4 regions of the Streptomyces sp. S186 genome follow, and region 3 is predicted to be linked to each of the others. Evidence: riboswitches for the same ligand, from Rfam matches in the RefSeq annotation. Region 3 holds a riboswitch; each other region holds the start of a gene.
What was found. Region 3 has a riboswitch for cyclic di-AMP ahead of ACRAS8_RS09275 (M23 family metallopeptidase). Riboswitches for the same ligand answer to the same signal wherever they lie in the genome.

Region 1 (4,319 bases), 2.7 Mb from region 3:
GCGCTCGCGACGCTGCTGACCCGCCTCCCGGACCTCCGACTTGCGGCGGAACCGGACGATTTGCGCTGGCGCGGCGGGCTCATCATGCGTGGACTGCGCACCCTGCCGGTCGAGTTCACGCCCGAGCAGTCGCCCGAGTTCACGCCCGAGTCGTCCCGACCGGGGCCTGACCAGCGACAGCCGCAGAATTGACGCTCCGTCACATACGTGACCATTGCGTGATCTCCGCTACACCGGCTTGTGACTGCCCGTGACCCCGGCTACCTTTCCTCCGACGATCGGGGGCGGCCCCGGGCTGCCGCACGGCACCCCTCGCAACCGCCGATCCGACAACTCAACCGCCGCGCGAAAGGCAACCGCATGCGTTCCGGGAACGGTCGGCACCGTCGCCCCCGACAGGCACCGGCCATCTTTGTCACGGCCGGAGTGACCGGCGCGGGCCTGGCCCTGCCGCTGTTCACCGCGGGCGGTGCGCACGCCGCCGACGCCTCGACCTGGGACCGGGTCGCACAGTGCGAGAGCGGCGGGGTCTGGAGCGCCGCCACCGGCAACGGCTTCTACGGCGGCCTCCAGCTCACCCAGGAGATGTGGGACGACTACGGCGGCTCCGCCTACGCCTCCCGCCCCGACCTCGCCAGTCGCGCCCAGCAGATAGCCGTGGCCGAGGCGATACTCCACGACCGCGGCCCGGACGCGTTCCCCAGCTGCGCGCTGCACGCCGGACTGACCAAGGGCGGCCCCGCGCCCAGCGTGGACCCGGGCGCCACCAGCCGCCCGTCGCCGCGCCCGACGCACGGCGGCCACTCCGGCGGCTCCTCCGGCGGGACGGATGACGCGGGTGACGCGGGCGACGCCGGCCCGGGCACGCCGACCCCCGAGCCGTCCGACGGTGGCTCCGGCTCCCAGGCCCCGGCCTCCCCGCCGGCCACACCCGATCCGTCCGCCCACCCGTCCACCCCGTCCGGCTCGCCCTCCGCCACCCCCTCACCGTCCGACTCACCGTCCGACTCGCCGTCCCCGTCCGACTCCGGGACCCCCTCCGACTCGGCGTCCCCGTCCGACCCGGCATCGGGTACGCCCGGTACACCGTCGGCCTCCCCGTCCGACGACCCGTCGGACTCACCCGCCTCGCCCGACCCGTCCGCACCGACCGACCCGTCGGGCTCGTCCGACGCCACGGACCCGACGCAGCAGCCGACACAGCAGCCGACACAGCCGTCTCACCCGACGCACCCCACACCCCCTGCCACCGGCAAGCACCGCGGCGCACCGGGCGACGGTACGGACACCGGGGACGCCCGGAACGGCGGCAGCGGCCGACACGCCTCGCGTGGCGGGACGGAGCCCCGGACGCGCCCGGCGGACGACGGCGGCTACCGCGTTCACCCGGGTGACAACCTGTCAGCGATCGCCGAGAGCCATGACCTGCCGGGCGGCTGGCCCGCGCTCTACCACCGCAACCAGAACGTGATCGGCTCCGACGCGGACCTGATCCAGCCTGGTCAGCTGCTCGATCTCGGGCGGAAGCAGGGGTAGTTACCGGCAGTTCGCCGGTTTTCATGCCGTTCCGTAAAAGTGAGATATGGCTCTCGTTGCGGGGGGCGGGGTGCGCCCCGTCCCCCGTTCCCATACCGGGGTCTACCTGCGGAAATGGCCCGTGCATTGATCAAAAACGGTCAACTTGGTTCAGAAGATGGGGTTTGAACACCAACAGGGTTACTGCTTACGGTCAGGACCGCTCGCCAAAGCGGGCCCTTCGATCGCACGCCGAATCCTGCCGGCGGTCGGAGTCGACGACGCGCAAGCGCCGAAGGCAGGAGCGGGGGACCCAAGGTAAGTGCCGGCCCCGCCCGTGAAAACGGGTCAGCCGGCTTGGGGTGAAGCCGTGTGTGCAGCACACGCGGCCGGGCAGCTCACACGGCCCGAACCCGACAGCTCACCTCGTAGGCGTCGGTGAGGAAACGAACGCACGATGCTGATCAACAAGGGCAAGCACCGCCGCAGCTCCAAGGCCGTCCGCGTCGCCACCCTGGCCGGTGTCGCCGGCGCCGCCGTCGCCGTCCCGCTGATGGGCGCCACCTCTGCTTCCGCCGCCTCGGTCGCCACCTGGGAGAAGGTCGCCCAGTGCGAGTCCAGCGGCAACTGGTCGATCAACACCGGTAACGGCTACTACGGTGGCCTGCAGTTCTCGAACTCCAGCTGGGCCGCCGCCGGTGGTACCAAGTACGCGCCCCGCGCCGACCTGGCCACCAAGGAGCAGCAGATCGCCGTCGCCGAGAAGCTGCTCGCCATGCAGGGCCCGGGTGCCTGGGGCTGCGCCGCCGCCGGCGGCCTGACCTCCGGTGGTCCCGCCGCGAACGTCAACCCCTCCGGCTCCACCGCCAAGAAGAGCCAGGGCACCGAGACCACCAAGAAGAGCCAGGGCACCACCAAGAAGTCCGCCCCGGCCGAGAAGTCCGCCCCGGCCCGCGAGAAGACCGAGAAGGCCCAGCCGGCCCCGGAGCGCTCGCACCGCACCGGCGACACCTACGTCGTCAAGGCGGGCGACACCCTCGCCAAGATCGCCAAGGCGCACGGCACCAACTGGAAGGCGCTCTACGCCGCCAACAAGTCCGTCGTCGGCGGCAACCCCAACCTGATCTTCCCGGGTCAGAAGCTCAGCGTCTGAGCCGTACCGGCCATCCGAGCCGTACCGGTCGCCTGAGCGACCCGCGAGAGCTGCCCCGCCGCGGCGCGTACCCCCGAGCGCGCCACGGCGGGGCTTCTCCGTTCCCGGGCCCGGCCGGCGGCCCGGCGCAGCGTTCCCCGCATAGCGAACATTGCGCGGAAACCTCCCGTGAACTGGGCTTTTGGCTCGCTTGTTGGGGTTTTCCGTCCCACGGGGCGGGCCACGGGCGAGCGGATCCCGCCAGGGCCGTTAGGCTCATGCCGAGAACTCCAGACACTCATGAAGGAGACAACGTGCCGTCCATCGACGTCGTCGTAGCCCGCGAAATTCTCGACTCGCGAGGTAATCCCACGGTCGAGGTCGAGGTCGGCCTCGACGACGGCAGCACCGGCCGTGCCGCCGTGCCGTCCGGTGCCTCCACCGGCGCCTTCGAGGCCATCGAGCTGCGGGACGGCGACCCCAACCGCTACCTCGGCAAGGGCGTGGAGAAGGCCGTTCTCGCCGTCATCGAGCAGATCGGCCCGGAGCTGGTCGGCTACGACGCGACCGAGCAGCGGCTGATCGACCAGGCGATGTTCGACCTGGACGCCACCGACAACAAGGGCTCGCTGGGCGCCAACGCCATCCTCGGCGTCTCGCTCGCCGTCGCGCACGCCGCCTCCGAGGCCAGCGACCTGCCGCTGTTCCGCTACCTCGGCGGCCCGAACGCGCACGTCCTGCCCGTCCCGATGATGAACATCCTGAACGGCGGCTCGCACGCCGACTCCAACGTGGACATCCAGGAGTTCATGATCGCCCCGATCGGCGCGGAGTCCTTCTCCGAGGCACTGCGCTGGGGCGCCGAGGTCTACCACACCCTCAAGAAGGTCCTGAAGGCCAAGGGCCTGGCCACCGGCCTGGGCGACGAGGGCGGCTTCGCCCCGAACCTCGGCTCCAACCGCGAGGCCCTGGACCTCATCCTGGAGGCCATCAAGCAGGCCGGCTACGTCCCCGGCCAGGACATCGCGCTCGCCCTGGACGTCGCCGCCTCCGAGTTCTACAAGGACGGCAAGTACCAGTTCGAGGGCAAGGAGCGCTCGGCCGCCGAGATGACCGAGTACTACGAGGAGCTGGTCTCCGCGTACCCGCTCGTCTCCATCGAGGACCCGCTGTTCGAGGACGACTGGGCCGGCTGGAAGGTCATCACCGACAAGCTCGGCGCCAAGGTGCAGCTGGTCGGCGACGACCTCTTCGTCACCAACCCCGAGCGCCTGGCCCGCGGCATCGAGGAGGGCTCCGCCAACGCTCTCCTGGTGAAGGTCAACCAGATCGGTTCGCTGACCGAGACCCTGGACGCCGTCGAGCTGGCCCAGCGCAACGGCTTCAAGTGCATGATGTCGCACCGCTCCGGCGAGACCGAGGACGTCACCATCGCCGACCTCGCCGTCGCCACCAACTGCGGCCAGATCAAGACCGGTGCCCCGGCCCGCTCCGAGCGCGTCGCCAAGTACAACCAGCTGCTGCGCATCGAGGAGATCCTCGACGACGCCGCGGTGTACGCCGGCCGCAGCGCCTTCCCGCGCTTCCGCTCTGCGGAGTAAGCGGAGTAACGAGCACAGCCGCTCCGCGGAGTAACGAGCACAGCCGCTCCGCGGGGGCCGACGCCACAGGC
Region 2 (4,319 bases), 2.3 Mb from region 3:
CGCCGACCTTGGTGGCGATGACGACGTCGTCGCGGTTGCCGCGGGAGGCGAGCCAGTTGCCGAGGACGGTCTCGGACTCACCGCCCTTGTTGCCGGGGGCCCACGCCGAGTACACGTCGGCGGTGTCGATGAAGTTGCCGCCGCCGGCGACGTAGGCGTCGAGCACGGCGAAGGACTCGGCCTCGTCGGCCGTCCAGCCGAAGACGTTGCCGCCGAGGCAGAGCGTGGAGACGGACAGCGAACCGAGCGACTTCGGGGCGGGCGTGGAGCTCTGGGCGTGTGTCACGTTCATGATCCGTGGAACACCGGGACGCCGGAGGGTGTTCCCCGCGCGGAGCCGCCGGCGCGTCGCACGTGCCCGGCCCGGAGCGTGCGTCGGCTGCCCACCGGGCGGTGGGCAGCCGGCCGGTCCGTCAGACGGCGGCCCCGCGGTCGCGCAGCCAGGGCAGCGGGTCCGCCGGGGCGCCGGCGTCCGGACGGACCTCCAGATGGAGGTGCGGGACGGTGGCGTTCCCGGTGGCGCCGACGCGGCCGATCACGTCGCCCGTGTGGACCCGGCCCGCCGTTCTGACCATCGAGGACAGGTGGCAGAACCACAGCTCCGTGCCGTCGTCGAGGGTGAGGACGATGCGGTAGCCGTAGGCACCGGCCCAGCCCGCCTGGGTGATGGTCCCGTCGTGAACGGCCTTGACCAGCGTGCCCGTTGGGGCGGTGAAGTCCTGCCCGGTGTGCTCCGCGGCCCAGCGGTCACCGGCCTGCCCGAAGCCGGTGCCGAGGGTGTACGAGGAGACCGGGGCGGCGACGGACGTCTTCGCCTGGTGGGCGGGGTGCTCGGCCTCCGCCACCGGGTGCCGGGCCTCCGGCGCCGCCGCCTGGTGCTCGGTCTCCGCGGCCGCCGTGCCCTGCGGCTGCGCCGCCTCCTCCGTGGTCGCGGTCGGCTCCGCGGCCTCCGGCTGAGGGCCGGGCGCGTCCTGGGCCGTCTGCGGGGCGGCGGCCTGCTCCCCGGTGCCCTGCCGGGTGTCGGCCTGCTGGAGGATGCGGTGGCGCAGCGCCTCGGCCGGGCCCGCGGGGCGGGTGGCCCCGGCGGCCTCGGGGGCGGCAGCGGCCCGGGAGGGCGCCGCGGTGCTGCCGGCGGCCGCGGCGGAGAGCGTCGCGGGCGCGTCCTGGAGCGTCCCGGCGGTGTCGTCGACCGCCCCGCCGGGGTCGGGCATCGATATCGGCACCGGCGGCCGGCCCTCGGCCGCGGCCACCCCGCTCGCGCCGACCGCCGCGATCACGCCGACGCCGAGCGCCGTGCCGCCGCGCGCGAGACCGACGCCGCGCGGTCTGGCCACCCGGTGCCGGCCGCGGAGAGAGCGGCCGGCGTCGCCGTCGTCCGCCTCGTCGCCCGGGAGCCAGTCGTCCGCGTCGCCGTCGCCCGCGAGGCCGGGGGCCGGCTCGTCACCGGACGGCCGGCCCTGCGCCGGCTCGCCCTGGGGCCCCTGGGGTGCCTGGGGCACCGGCGATGTCCGGGCCGCCTGGGAGGACTGGTCATGGAGGAACGGCTCCTGAGGCGGCATGCCGTCCGTCAATTCCCCGTGGGCCACGGGGAATTGGGCCGGCACGACGGGAGAGCCGGGACCGGTGGGGACGCCGAGACCGGCGGGGCCACCGAGACCGACCGCGGCACCGAAGTCGGCGGGGCCGCCGAGGCCATGGGTGGACGGGCCATGAGGCGCGGGCCTGTTGGACGCCACGGGGGCGCTCTCCTTTCCTTCCTTCTCGCCTACCGGGTTAGCTGACGGGTTCGGAGCAGGAAGGTCTCCTACAAGCACCCCCTGGCGAGAGGCGCCCGATTCACCCCAAGATGGTGGTTCCCCGGTTCCCTCGACTCAATTCCCGGCATTTCCAGGCGGACCCGACAGCGCCCGCGAAACCGGCCGATCCGGGCGAGTCGACACGGGTCGAGGCACGGGTCGCAACCGTTCGAACCGTCGGCTCGGGCGGGTGACATGAGGGCGTTCTGGACGTGCGGGAACAGCGCGTACAGGATTCGGCGTCGGCGCACGGTGCCGCCACTGGCGACGGCTGGGACGACCGCGCTCCGTTATCGGACAGTAATAGAGACGGCGAGGGAAATCCAAGCGTTCCCACGAATCCGCGGGCGTTCCGAAAGCCCCTCACAGGAGCCCGGGCGAGGACTTTTGCTGTCATCTCGTCCGTAAACGGGGCGAGTTGACACCGCTCGACCAAACGATCTCGCAACGATTGTGCGCCAGTTGTTATGCGGAGGGGCGCATCGCGATCACGGAGCGTGAGGGCGATAACGTCGCCTCATGGTCGTCAACGTCGCGAACACCGGAAACGCCGGGAACTCCGTCAGCAACCCGCAGGAAGTGGCGGCCAGGTACCGGGAGTTCTCCTGGCAGCAGGCGCGGGGCCGGTCCGACGCCCACGAGGAGCTGGCCGCCCGGATCGGCCGGGACGACGAACTGTGCGAGCTGCTCGCGGCCTCGCTGCCGGCCGGCAACAAGCAGCAGCCCAACCTCCTGCTCGCCGCGGTGCGCTATCTCGACGGCCCGCACGCGGAGTCGGGACCGCGCGGCGAGTCGGCGTACGGGCGCTGGCGCGAGTGGACCATCCGGCACTGGGACGAGGTCCGCGCGGTGATCATGAGCCGCGCCACCCAGACCAACGAACCGGCCCGCTGCGCCACGCTGCTGCCCCTGCTGGCCCGTCTGCCGCAGCCGCTGGCCCTCCTGGAGGTCGGCACCTCGGCGGGGCTGTGCCTGCACCCGGACCGCTACCGCTACCGGTACGTCCAGGAGGGGCGGCCCGGGGAGTACGGCCCTTACGGGAGCGACGGCGGGGAAGGCGGCGCGGTCCTCACGGGCGGCGCCGCGGACAGCCCGGTCACCTTCACCTGCCGGACCAGCGGCCCCCCGCCCGGCGGCGACGGCGACGCGGCGGCACTGCCCGGCACGCCGCCCGAGATCGTCTGGCGCGGCGGCATCGACCTGGACCCGCTCGACCCGGTCGGCGAGCCGGACGACCTGCGCTGGCTGCGCGCCCTCGTCTGGCCCGGCGACGAGGCCCGTACGGCGCGGCTCTCGGCGGCCGTCGAGGCGGTGCGGGGCGCGCCGCGCCCGGTCCTGGTGCGCGGCGACCTGATCGACGAGCTGCCGGCGCTGGCCGCCCAGGCGCCGCCCGAGGCGACCCTCGTGGTGTTCCACAGCTCGGTGCTGAACTACCTTCCGCCCGCCCGGCGCGAGGAGTTCGCCCGCCTCGTGCGGTCGCTGCTCGCCGAACGGGACGGCGGGGGCCACTGGATCTCCCAGGAGCACCACAGCGTGCTCCCGTGGATCGGCGCGCCGGAGCACCGCTCCACGGGGCCGGACGACGGCCTGCTGCTGACCCTCGCCCTGGACGAGCGCCCGGTCGCCCTGACGGGCCCGCACGGCCAGCACGTGCGCTGGCTCGGCCCCGCACTGCCGTAGGCGCACGGGGCGGCCGAGCTCGGCCCGGAGGAGGCGCCCTCAGTGCCCTATGCCCCCAGGGGGCGCTGGACCGCCACCAGGGCCATGTCGTCCGCGGGGCCCCCGCGGGTGTGCCGGGCGACGTCCTCGACCACCACGTCCAGCAGGTCGTCGGGCCCGCTGAACTGACTGCCGCGCAACCGGGCGCGCGGGTCGTAGAACCGGCCGGCCCGGTCCCGGGCCTCGGTCACCCCGTCGGTGAACAGGAGCAGCAGCGCCCCGGCCGGGAGGAACGTCTCGTCCGAACGGTCCGGCCGGCCGCCCAGGTCGCCCAGGCCGAGCGGCAGCGCGGCGGTGGACGGGACCAGCTCCCGCAGGCCGCCTTCGGGGGTGAGCAGCAGAGGGGGCGGGTGGCCGCGGTTGAGGACGCGCAACAGGGACCGGTCGCCGGCGGGGATCTCCGCCAGTACGGCCGTGGCGAAGCCCTCCTGCTCATCGAGGCCGGCGCGGCGCGCGCCCTCCCGTCGGAGGGCCCGTTCCAGCCGGTGCGCGACCGCCTCCAGGGTGGCCTCCTGCTCCGCCGCCTCCCGGAAGGCGCCGACCACGACCACCGCGGCCTCCACCGCCTCCAGGCCCTTGCCCCGGACGTCGCCGACGATCATCCGCACGCCGTGCGGGGTGTCCTGGACGGCGTACAGATCGCCGCCGATACGGGCGCCGGCCCGGGCACCGACGTAGCGCGCGGCGATCGCGAGACCGGCCAGACGGGCGGGCGGCACGGGCAGGACGGCCCGTTGGGCGGCCTCCGAGACGTCCCGCTCGGAGGCCAGCCGGGCCTCGCCGGCCCGGACGACCCGGTTGATG
Region 3 (4,319 bases):
GGCCCGTTTCGCCGATGAGGGCCCGACTCCTGAGGAGATGGAGCGGGCCCAGGCCCAGCTGGAGCGCGAATGGCTGGACCGGCTCGCCACGGTCAGCGGCCGCGCCGACGAACTGTGCCGCTTCGCCGTCCTGTTCGGCGACCCGCAGCTCGCGCTGACCGCCGTCCAGCGCGTCCTGGAGATCAGCCCGCTGGAGGTGCAGGCGGTCGCCAAGGCCCGGCTGCGCCCCGACAACCGCGCCGTGCTCGTCTACGAGCCCACCGCGCAGACCGACGCCGCCGGCACCGAGGAAGAGGAGGCGGCCAAGTGACCGACGCCACCACCCCCGCAGACGCCCCCGTGAGCACCATGGAATTCCACCCGCAGCCCCGGGGCGGCGCCCCCAAGCCGTGGGCCTTTCCCGCCCCCGAGCGCAGCCGGCTGGCCAACGGCCTGACCCTCCTGACCAGCCACCGCCCCGGCCAGCAGGTCGTCGCCGTGGAGGTCAACCTCGTCGCGCCCCTGGAGGCCGAGCCCGAGGGCCTCGACGGCGTCGCCACGATCATGGCCCGCGCCCTGTCCGAGGGCACCGACAAGTACACCGCCGAGGAGTTCGCCGCCGAGCTGGAGCGCTGCGGCGCCACCCTGGACGCGCACGCCGACCACCCCGGTGTACGGGTCTCCCTGGAGGTCCCGGCCTCCCGGCTGCCGCGCGCCCTCGGCCTGCTCGCCGACGCGCTGCGCGCCCCCGCCTTCCCGGACAGCGAGATCGAGCGGCTGGTCCGCAACCGCCTCGACGAGATCCCGCACGAGCTGGCCAACCCGGCCCGGCGTGCCGCGATGGCGCTCTCCAAGGAGCTGTTCCCGGCCACCTCCCGGATGTCGCGGCCCCGTCAGGGCACCGAGGAGACCGTGGCGCGGATCGACGCGGCCGCCGTCCGGGCCTTCTACGACGCCCACGTCCGCCCGGCCACCGGCACCGCCGTCATCGTCGGCGACTTCACCGGCGTCGACCTGGACGCGGCGCTGGCCGACACCCTGGGCGCCTGGACGGGCTCCACCGCCGAACCGTGGAAGCCCTCGCCGGTAGTCGCCGACGACACCGGCCGCGTGGTGATCGTCGACCGTCCCGGTGCCGTCCAGACGCAGCTGCTCATCGGGCGGATCGGTGCCGACCGGCACGACCAGGTATGGCCCGCCCAGGTGCTCGGCACGTACTGCCTGGGCGGCACCCTCACGTCCCGTCTGGACCGCGTGCTGCGCGAGGAGAAGGGCTACACCTACGGGGTGCGCTCCTTCGGACAGGTACTGCGCTCCACCGCCCCGTCGTCCCCGGAGGGGGCCACCGGCGCCGCCCTGCTCGCCATCAGCGGGTCGGTGGACACCGCGTCCACCGGGCCGGCCCTCCAGGACCTGTGGACGGTGCTGCGCACCCTCGCGGCAGAGGGGCTGACGGACGCCGAGCGCGATGTCGCGGTGCAGAACCTCGTCGGTGTCGCGCCGCTGAAGTACGAGACCGCCGCGGCGGTCGCCGGCACGCTGGCCGACCAGGTGGAGCAGCAGCTCCCCGACGACTACCAGGCGCAGTTGTACGTCCGGCTCGCGGAGACCGGCACCGTCGAGGCGACCGCCGCGGTCGTCAACGCCTTCCCGGTGGACCGGCTGGTGACGGTCCTGGTGGGTGACGCGGCCCAGATCGCCGAACCGGTCAAGGCGTTGGGCATCGGCGAGGCGACGGTCGTCAGCGGCTGACCCTCGGTGTGACGGGCCCTCACCCGACGGCTCGTCATCTGTCGACAAAGCGGCTCCCGTGGCAGGCACTTGCCACGGGAGCCGCTTCGCGTGTGCGTCATGTCCCGCCGGGTCAGCGGTGAGAATGACCGTGGGAACCGCGCTGCGCGGACGGTCGAGGGTGCCCGGCCGGTTGTGCCGGTTGCCCGATTCGCGTGTGGCGTGGCGCACAAAAATCCGGTTCTGTTTGCCGATCGAAAGTTGTCCCGATTAGCGTCGGTCCGGCTGTTCGTCACAAGTCCGCCACACCAGTGGCACCGGACAGTCATCGCCGAGTCCCCGTATGGCGCGAGCCAGGGGAGCCGGGGACCCACATGTCCCTTGGGGTGAATCGGGCGCCTCCCCGGAGGGGCCCGTAGGAGACCTTCCTGCTCCGAACCCGTCAGCTAACCCGGTAGGCGAGAAGGAAGGAAAGGACCAGCCCCTACATGGCGTTCACCCGTGCCACCGGGAAGCACCGCCGCGCGAGTCGCACCGCTCGCACCACCCGCAACCTCGCCGGCATAGCCACCCTCGCCGCCTCCGGTGTCGTGGCCTCCGTGGCGTCGCCCGCGCTGGCCGCCACGGACGAGCCCGCTCCCCACGACACCGGCCTCCAGCAGGCCGTCGTGATGGGTGACGAACTCGCCGTCCGGATCGAGGCCCAGGCGGACGCGCAGCAGGCCGCCGCCGAGGCCGCGGTGGCCAGGGCGAAGGCCGAGGCGGAGGCCGTTCGGCGCGCCGAGGTGGCGAAGAAGAAGGCCGACGAGGAGCGCGCGGCCAAGGAGCGCGCCGCCCGCGAGGCCGAGCGCAAGCGCCTCAACACCTTCGTCGCCCCTGTGACCGGTTCCTATGTCTCCACGGCGTACAAGGCGTCCAGCGGCCTGTGGTCCTCGGGCAGCCACACCGGCATCGACTTCCACGCCGCCTACGGCACTCCCGTTCACGCGGTCGGTTCGGGCACCGTCGTCGAGGCTGGCTGGGGCGGCGCGTACGGCAACAACGTCGTGATCAAGATGAACGACGGTACGTACACCCAATACGGTCACCTTTCGTCGATCGGGGTGACGGTCGGCCAGGCGGTCACCCCCGGGCAGCAGATCGCCCTCTCCGGCAACACCGGCAACACCACGGGCCCGCACCTCCACTTCGAGGCGCGGACCGGCCCGGACTACGGTTCGGACATCGACCCGGTCGCCTACCTCCGCGCGCACGGCGTCACCGTCTGACCCATCTGGACCTCCGCCGCAACACCGTCCCCCGGAGCCCCGGCCCGCCACCCCGGCAGGCCGGGGCTCCGCCGTATCCCGGGAAAGGCCGGCACAGGGTCCGCGGGAGTGGCCGCGCATCGGCCGAAAAGCTCCGGTGGATTCACGAGATCCCGAGGGAGAATTCCCCATGGTCGAATAGGGTCAGGGAATGTTGTCAGAGGGGCGGCGTTCCCGGGGATTACGGCGGAGGCACGGACGATGCGAGGCCATATTTCCGCGCATGCGGTGTGCACGGCGATTCGCGACGATATTGTCTCCGGCGCGCTGGCGCCGGGCAGTCGGCTGATCGAGGACATTCTCGCCGCGCGGTACGGCGTATCCAGGGTCCCCGTACGGGAAGCGCTGCGCACTCTCCAGTCCGAAGGCTTCGTCACCACCCGCCATCACGCCGGCGCCTGTGTCGCCGAACTGACCGAGCAGGAGGCCGCCGACCTCCTCGATCTGCGCGCCCTCGTGGAGCCGTTGGGCGCCGCCCGCGCTGCCGCCCGCCGCACCTCCGCCCATCTGAAGGTGCTGCGCGGCCTGGTACGGCTCGGCCGCGAGCGGGCCCGGCACGGCCACCCCGCCGACCTGCGCCAACTGGACGGCTGGTTCCACGAAACGCTCGCCCAGGCGGCCGGCAGCCCCAGCCTCACCGCGCTTCTCACCCAGCTGCGACGCAAGATCGAGTGGATGTACGTCATGGAGCCACCGTCCCGAGTCACCGCATCGTGGGACGAGCACGGTGCCGTACTTGACGCGGTGGCCCGGGGTGATGCGGAACGGGCGCGTGCCCTCATGGCGGCGCACATCGAACGGTCGCTTCCCGTGTACCGGCTGCGGCGCGCCGCTCCCGCTGTGAGGGACCCGAAACGCCCCGTCAACACGGCACGCGCCCGGGCTTAACAATGGCCCCGTATACAAAGAGGCGGAAAAGGAATTGCTTGTGTGGGTGAGGATGTCGAGAAGGCGAGGAGATGAAGGTGGAGTGCTCGTACCCGGCCCTTCACGCTCCATAATCTGCACCCGTTCCCCGTTCCTGTTTCCGTAGTCCCCGTGAGAAATGTGCGGGGCGCGGATTCTGGCTGCCGATGCCGGGTTTTCCAGCGCTTCGCCACGCCGGAAACCAGCGATTCGCTACGAGAAAACAGCCGTGCCGGCCTTTCCGGGCTCGTGTCTAATGTCCCGGTGGCCTCTTCTCCTTCTCCCCGCGAGCTTCCGGACGTCAGTGAGACGCCGGCCGTCGAGTCCGCTGCCGGGCGCGACACCGAGGGCGCTCCGGAGGGGCAGGGTCCCCGTGGAGCCGCCCCAGCGAAACGA
Region 4 (4,319 bases), 1.1 Mb from region 3:
GGTCGTGGGGTGGCTGCCGAGCCGGCGGACGCTGCCGAGGCGGCGGCCCCAGCCCGCCACCGCGGTCGCCTGGTGGCTGCCCGTGCGCTCCAGCACCGTGGCGCCGTCCAGATAGCGCTGCGGGTCCGCGACGAGCACCAGCCCGCTGCGGGTGCTGCGCGCGGTACGGGCCAGGGCCGGCGGCGTTACGAGCGGCGGCCGCTCACCGGCCGTGTGGTGCGACGCCATGGGAGCCGTCACTTCCTTCCCTGCGAGGCGAAGGCGACCGGCGGGGTGCGGGCCCGGTCGTCTGAAGGAGGAAGCTAGGCCCGGGGTCAGGACGAGAAACCCCCTTGCCCGGCATTGCCCGTTTCCGACCGCGTGCGACGCGGGGATGACCGGCCCGCCGCCCGTGGCGGAGCCGAGCGGCGGCGGGCCCTGACCGAAGCGGGCATCGCGGGCGCCCTGCCGGAAAGGGCGTGCTATGGGACGGATACGATCCAGCACTATGGACGTAGTAATCAATGTCTTCGTCGCCCTGCACATCATCGGCATCGCCTCCCTTCTGGGCGGCTTCCTGACGCAGATGAAGGCGATGGGCGCGGGCACCGCCCGCTTCGTGCCGGCGATGTTGCACGGTGCGCTGACGATGCTGGTCACCGGCATCGTGCTGGTCGGCCTGAACCAGATGCAGGGCGCGTCGCTCAACAACATCAAGATCGGCATCAAGATGGCCGTCCTGGTGGTGATCCTGGCGCTGGTCTACGTCAAGCGCGACGAGGAGAAGCTCCCCAAGCCGCTGTTCGGCGCGGTCGGCGGGCTCACCATGTTCAACATCTTCCTCGCGGTGCTCTGGACCTGAGCCCCACGGGCGCCCGCCCCCGTACCGTCCGACGGCTCACCGCGCGGTCATCCCGCTCCCGCTCCGTACTACTCCGGAGGCGGAGGATGACCGCGCGGTGGCGTGTGTGGGGGTGGCCGTGGGGCCTTCGTACGGACGCGGGGCGCGCGCCCGTACGCCGGCTACCCGGGCCGGACGCTCCCGTAGATCGGCATGTAGTAGATCGACTCCACCCGGACGCTGGCTCCCGGGTGCGGGGCGTGGATCATCTTGCCGCCGCCGATGTACATCCCGACGTGGCTGATGTCGTTGAAGAAGAACACCAGGTCACCGGGCTGGAGATGGTCGGTGGATATCCGGGTGCCGGTCTTGACCTGGTCCCAGGTGGTGCGCGGCAGATCGACCCCGGCCGCCTTCCATGCGGCCTGCGTCAGGCCCGAGCAGTCGTAGGAGCTGGGCCCCGTCGCGCCCCAGACGTAGGGCTTGCCCATCTGGGCGCGGGCGAAGGCGAGCGCCTTTTCGGCCTTGGTGGAGTAGGTGCCGCCGTCGGACGTGCCGCCGCCGGAGTCCTGGCCGGTGCCGGTGCCGCCGCCGGGCTGCTGCCGCCGCTTCTCGGCCTCCTTCCGGGCCTGCTCGGCGGCCTTCCGCTGAGCCTCCGCCTCCTTCCGCCGCTCCAGTTCGGCCAGCCGCGCCTTCTCCTGGGCGGTCAGCCGGGACAGCAGCTGCCGGGCCTCGGCCAGCTTGGCCTGAACGTTTCGCTTGGTCTCCTTCAGGGATGCCTGCGACTCCTGGAGGCCCTCCAGGCTGTGGGTCGCCTCCGTCCGCTGGCGGGCGGCGGCCGCGGCCTGCTCCTGGTAGTCCGTGATCGCCTGCTTCTGCCGCCCGGTGAGCTGCTCCATCAGGTGGTTGCGGTCGACGAACTGCTGCGGGTCCTTGGCCAGCATCAGCTGGGCGGTCGGGTTGATCCCGCCCGTCTGGTACTGCGCCGAGGCGAACGCGCCCAGCCGGCGCCGGGACTCGTTCATCTTGTCCGCGCGCCGGGCCGCCTCGTCGAGCAGACGGTTCACGGTGCGCTGCTGGCCGTCCGCCTGCTCCTTGGCGGCGTTGTACTTCTGGGTGGCCACCTCGGCCTGCTGGTACAGGTCGTCGACCTTCTGCTTGACCTCCTCGATGCTCGGCTGCGGCGCCTTGGGGGCGGCGTTCGCGGTCTGCGAGAGCAGCGTGACCGAGGCCAGGGCGGCGGTGGTGAGCCCGGCCGCCGTGCGACGGCCGCCGGGCGTGGCGAGTATGGGGGTGCGCGGCTTGCGGTGGGACGCCAAGGCCGGCGACTCCTTCCGTGGACCGCCTACCGGGTTAGCTGTCGGGTTCGGGCTCGGGCGGTGTGCTGACGGAAGGCTTGCCCTACGACCCGTGCGTCCGCCTGGCGACGGCCGCACCGGTCGATTCACCCCGGTGGTGCGTGTGGGTCCCCGGCTCCGGGTGCCTGACGGCAGGGCCGGACTCGGCGGGGGCGGCCCGTGCGGACGCTGTCGTCCGCTGGGACGGCGGGCTGCCCGAGCGAGACCGTAGCCAACTCGTGTGGCCCCTGTGAAGGCTGGTGTTCGATATGCCCGAAACCTTTTCGTGACCTGAATGTGAGCGGCCCCAGGTTTGCGCACGGCCGCACACGGTACCGCCCCATCCGATGCATTACCGGCCAATCCGCCACTCCACAACCGCTTGTCAGTGCGGCCGCCTAGACTCGGTGGGCGATGAGCAGCCTCTTTGACGACAGCTTCCTGGCGGATCTCGGCCCCCCGGACGAGGACGAGCACGGCCCGGCCCCGGAGGAGATGCCCGCCGACCTCTTCGGCGGGAGGTTCGACGCGCCCGCGCCCAGGGAGCCGTACTACCGCGACGGCGCCGCCCGCCCGGCCATCGACCCGGCGGCGCTCCTGGAGGGGCTCAACGACCAGCAGAAGGCCGCCGTGGTTCACAGCGGCAGCCCGCTGCTGATCGTCGCCGGCGCCGGCTCCGGCAAGACCCGGGTGCTCACCCACCGCATCGCCCACCTGCTCGCCGAGCGCCACGTCCACCCCGGCCAGATCCTCGCGATCACCTTCACCAACAAGGCCGCGGGCGAGATGAAGGAGCGCGTGGAGGACCTGGTCGGCCCCCGCGCCAACGCCATGTGGGTCTCCACCTTCCACAGCGCCTGCGTCCGCATCCTGCGCCGCGAGTCCAAGAAGCTGGGCTTCACGTCCTCCTTCTCGATCTACGACGCGGCCGACTCCAAGCGCCTGATGGCCCTGGTCTGCCGCGACCTCGATCTGGACCCCAAGCGCTTCCCGCCGAAGTCGTTCAGCGCGAAGATCTCCAACCTCAAGAACGAGCTCATCGACGAGGAGACCTTCGCGGGCACGGCGGCCGACGGGTTCGAGAAGACCCTGGCCCAGGCGTACGCGATGTACCAGGCCCGGCTGCGCGAGGCCAACGCCCTGGACTTCGACGACATCATCATGACGACGGTCCATCTGCTCCAGGCGTTCCCGGACGTCGCCGAGCACTACCGCCGCCGCTTCCGCCACGTCCTCGTCGACGAGTACCAGGACACCAACCACGCCCAGTACACCCTCGTCCGCGAGCTCGTCGGCCCCGGCACCGACGAGACGCCCGCCGCCGAACTCTGCGTCGTCGGTGACGCCGACCAGTCGATCTACGCCTTCCGCGGTGCCACGATCCGCAACATCCTCCAGTTCGAGGAGGACTACCCGGACGCCACCACGATCCTGCTGGAGCAGAACTACCGCTCCTCGCAGACGATCCTCTCCGCCGCCAACGCCGTCATCGAGCGCAACGAGAACCGCCGCCCCAAGAACCTCTGGACGGACGCCGGCGCCGGCCCCAAGATCACCGGCTATGTCGCCGACACCGAGCACGACGAGGCCCAGTTCGTCGCCGACGAGATCGACCGGCTCACCGACGCCGGCGACGCCAAGGCCGGCGACGTCGCGGTCTTCTACCGCACCAACGCCCAGTCCCGCGTCTTCGAGGAGATCTTCATCCGGGTCGGGCTGCCCTACAAGGTCGTCGGCGGCGTGCGCTTCTACGAGCGCAAGGAGGTCCGCGACATCCTCGCCTACCTCCGGGTGCTCGCCAACCCCGAGGACGCCGTCCCGCTGCGCCGGATCCTCAACGTCCCCAAGCGCGGCATCGGCGACCGCGCCGAGGCGATGATCGAGGCCCTGGCGCTGCGCGAGAAGATCACCTTCCCGCAGGCGCTGCGCCGGGTCGACGAGGCGTACGGCATGGCCGCCCGCTCCGCCAACGCCGTCAAGCGGTTCAACGCCCTGATGGAGGAGCTGCGGACGATCGTGGAGTCCGGGGCCGGTCCCGCCACGGTCCTGGAGGCCGTCATGGAGCGCACCGGCTATCTCGCCGAACTCCAGGCGTCCACCGACCCCCAGGACGAGACCCGGATCGAGAACCTCCAGGAACTCGCCTCCGTGGCCCTGGAGTT

Region 1: another riboswitch for cyclic di-AMP. It lies ahead of ACRAS8_RS21435 (transglycosylase family protein); the one in region 3 lies ahead of ACRAS8_RS09275 (M23 family metallopeptidase).
Region 2: another riboswitch for cyclic di-AMP. It lies ahead of ACRAS8_RS19230 (M23 family metallopeptidase); the one in region 3 lies ahead of ACRAS8_RS09275 (M23 family metallopeptidase).
Region 4: another riboswitch for cyclic di-AMP. It lies ahead of ACRAS8_RS14040 (NlpC/P60 family protein); the one in region 3 lies ahead of ACRAS8_RS09275 (M23 family metallopeptidase).

What each region holds. Positions count from the first base shown of each region.
Region 1 is NZ_CP193932.1:4,949,463-4,953,781, forward strand. Features, by position in the region: gene ACRAS8_RS21425 (cytochrome P450 family protein) at 1-192, shown strand, start outside; gene ACRAS8_RS21430 (transglycosylase family protein) at 427-1,536, shown strand; cyclic di-AMP (ydaO/yuaA leader) riboswitch at 1,796-1,965, shown strand; gene ACRAS8_RS21435 (transglycosylase family protein) at 1,973-2,668, shown strand; gene eno (phosphopyruvate hydratase) at 2,926-4,248, shown strand.
Region 2 is NZ_CP193932.1:4,469,155-4,473,473, reverse strand. Features, by position in the region: gene ACRAS8_RS19235 (aldo/keto reductase) at 1-292, opposite strand, end outside; gene ACRAS8_RS19230 (M23 family metallopeptidase) at 414-1,736, opposite strand; cyclic di-AMP (ydaO/yuaA leader) riboswitch at 1,748-1,894, opposite strand; gene ACRAS8_RS19225 (DUF2332 domain-containing protein) at 2,316-3,476, shown strand; gene ACRAS8_RS19220 (PP2C family protein-serine/threonine phosphatase) at 3,524-4,319, opposite strand, start outside.
Region 3 is NZ_CP193932.1:2,203,577-2,207,895, reverse strand. Features, by position in the region: gene ACRAS8_RS09285 (M16 family metallopeptidase) at 1-310, shown strand, start outside; gene ACRAS8_RS09280 (M16 family metallopeptidase) at 349-1,731, shown strand; cyclic di-AMP (ydaO/yuaA leader) riboswitch at 2,030-2,185, shown strand; gene ACRAS8_RS09275 (M23 family metallopeptidase) at 2,199-2,978, shown strand; gene ACRAS8_RS09270 (GntR family transcriptional regulator) at 3,219-3,905, shown strand.
Region 4 is NZ_CP193932.1:3,353,273-3,357,591, reverse strand. Features, by position in the region: gene ACRAS8_RS14045 (hypothetical protein) at 488-841, shown strand; gene ACRAS8_RS14040 (NlpC/P60 family protein) at 1,003-2,139, opposite strand; cyclic di-AMP (ydaO/yuaA leader) riboswitch at 2,148-2,322, opposite strand; gene pcrA (DNA helicase PcrA) at 2,572-4,319, shown strand, end outside.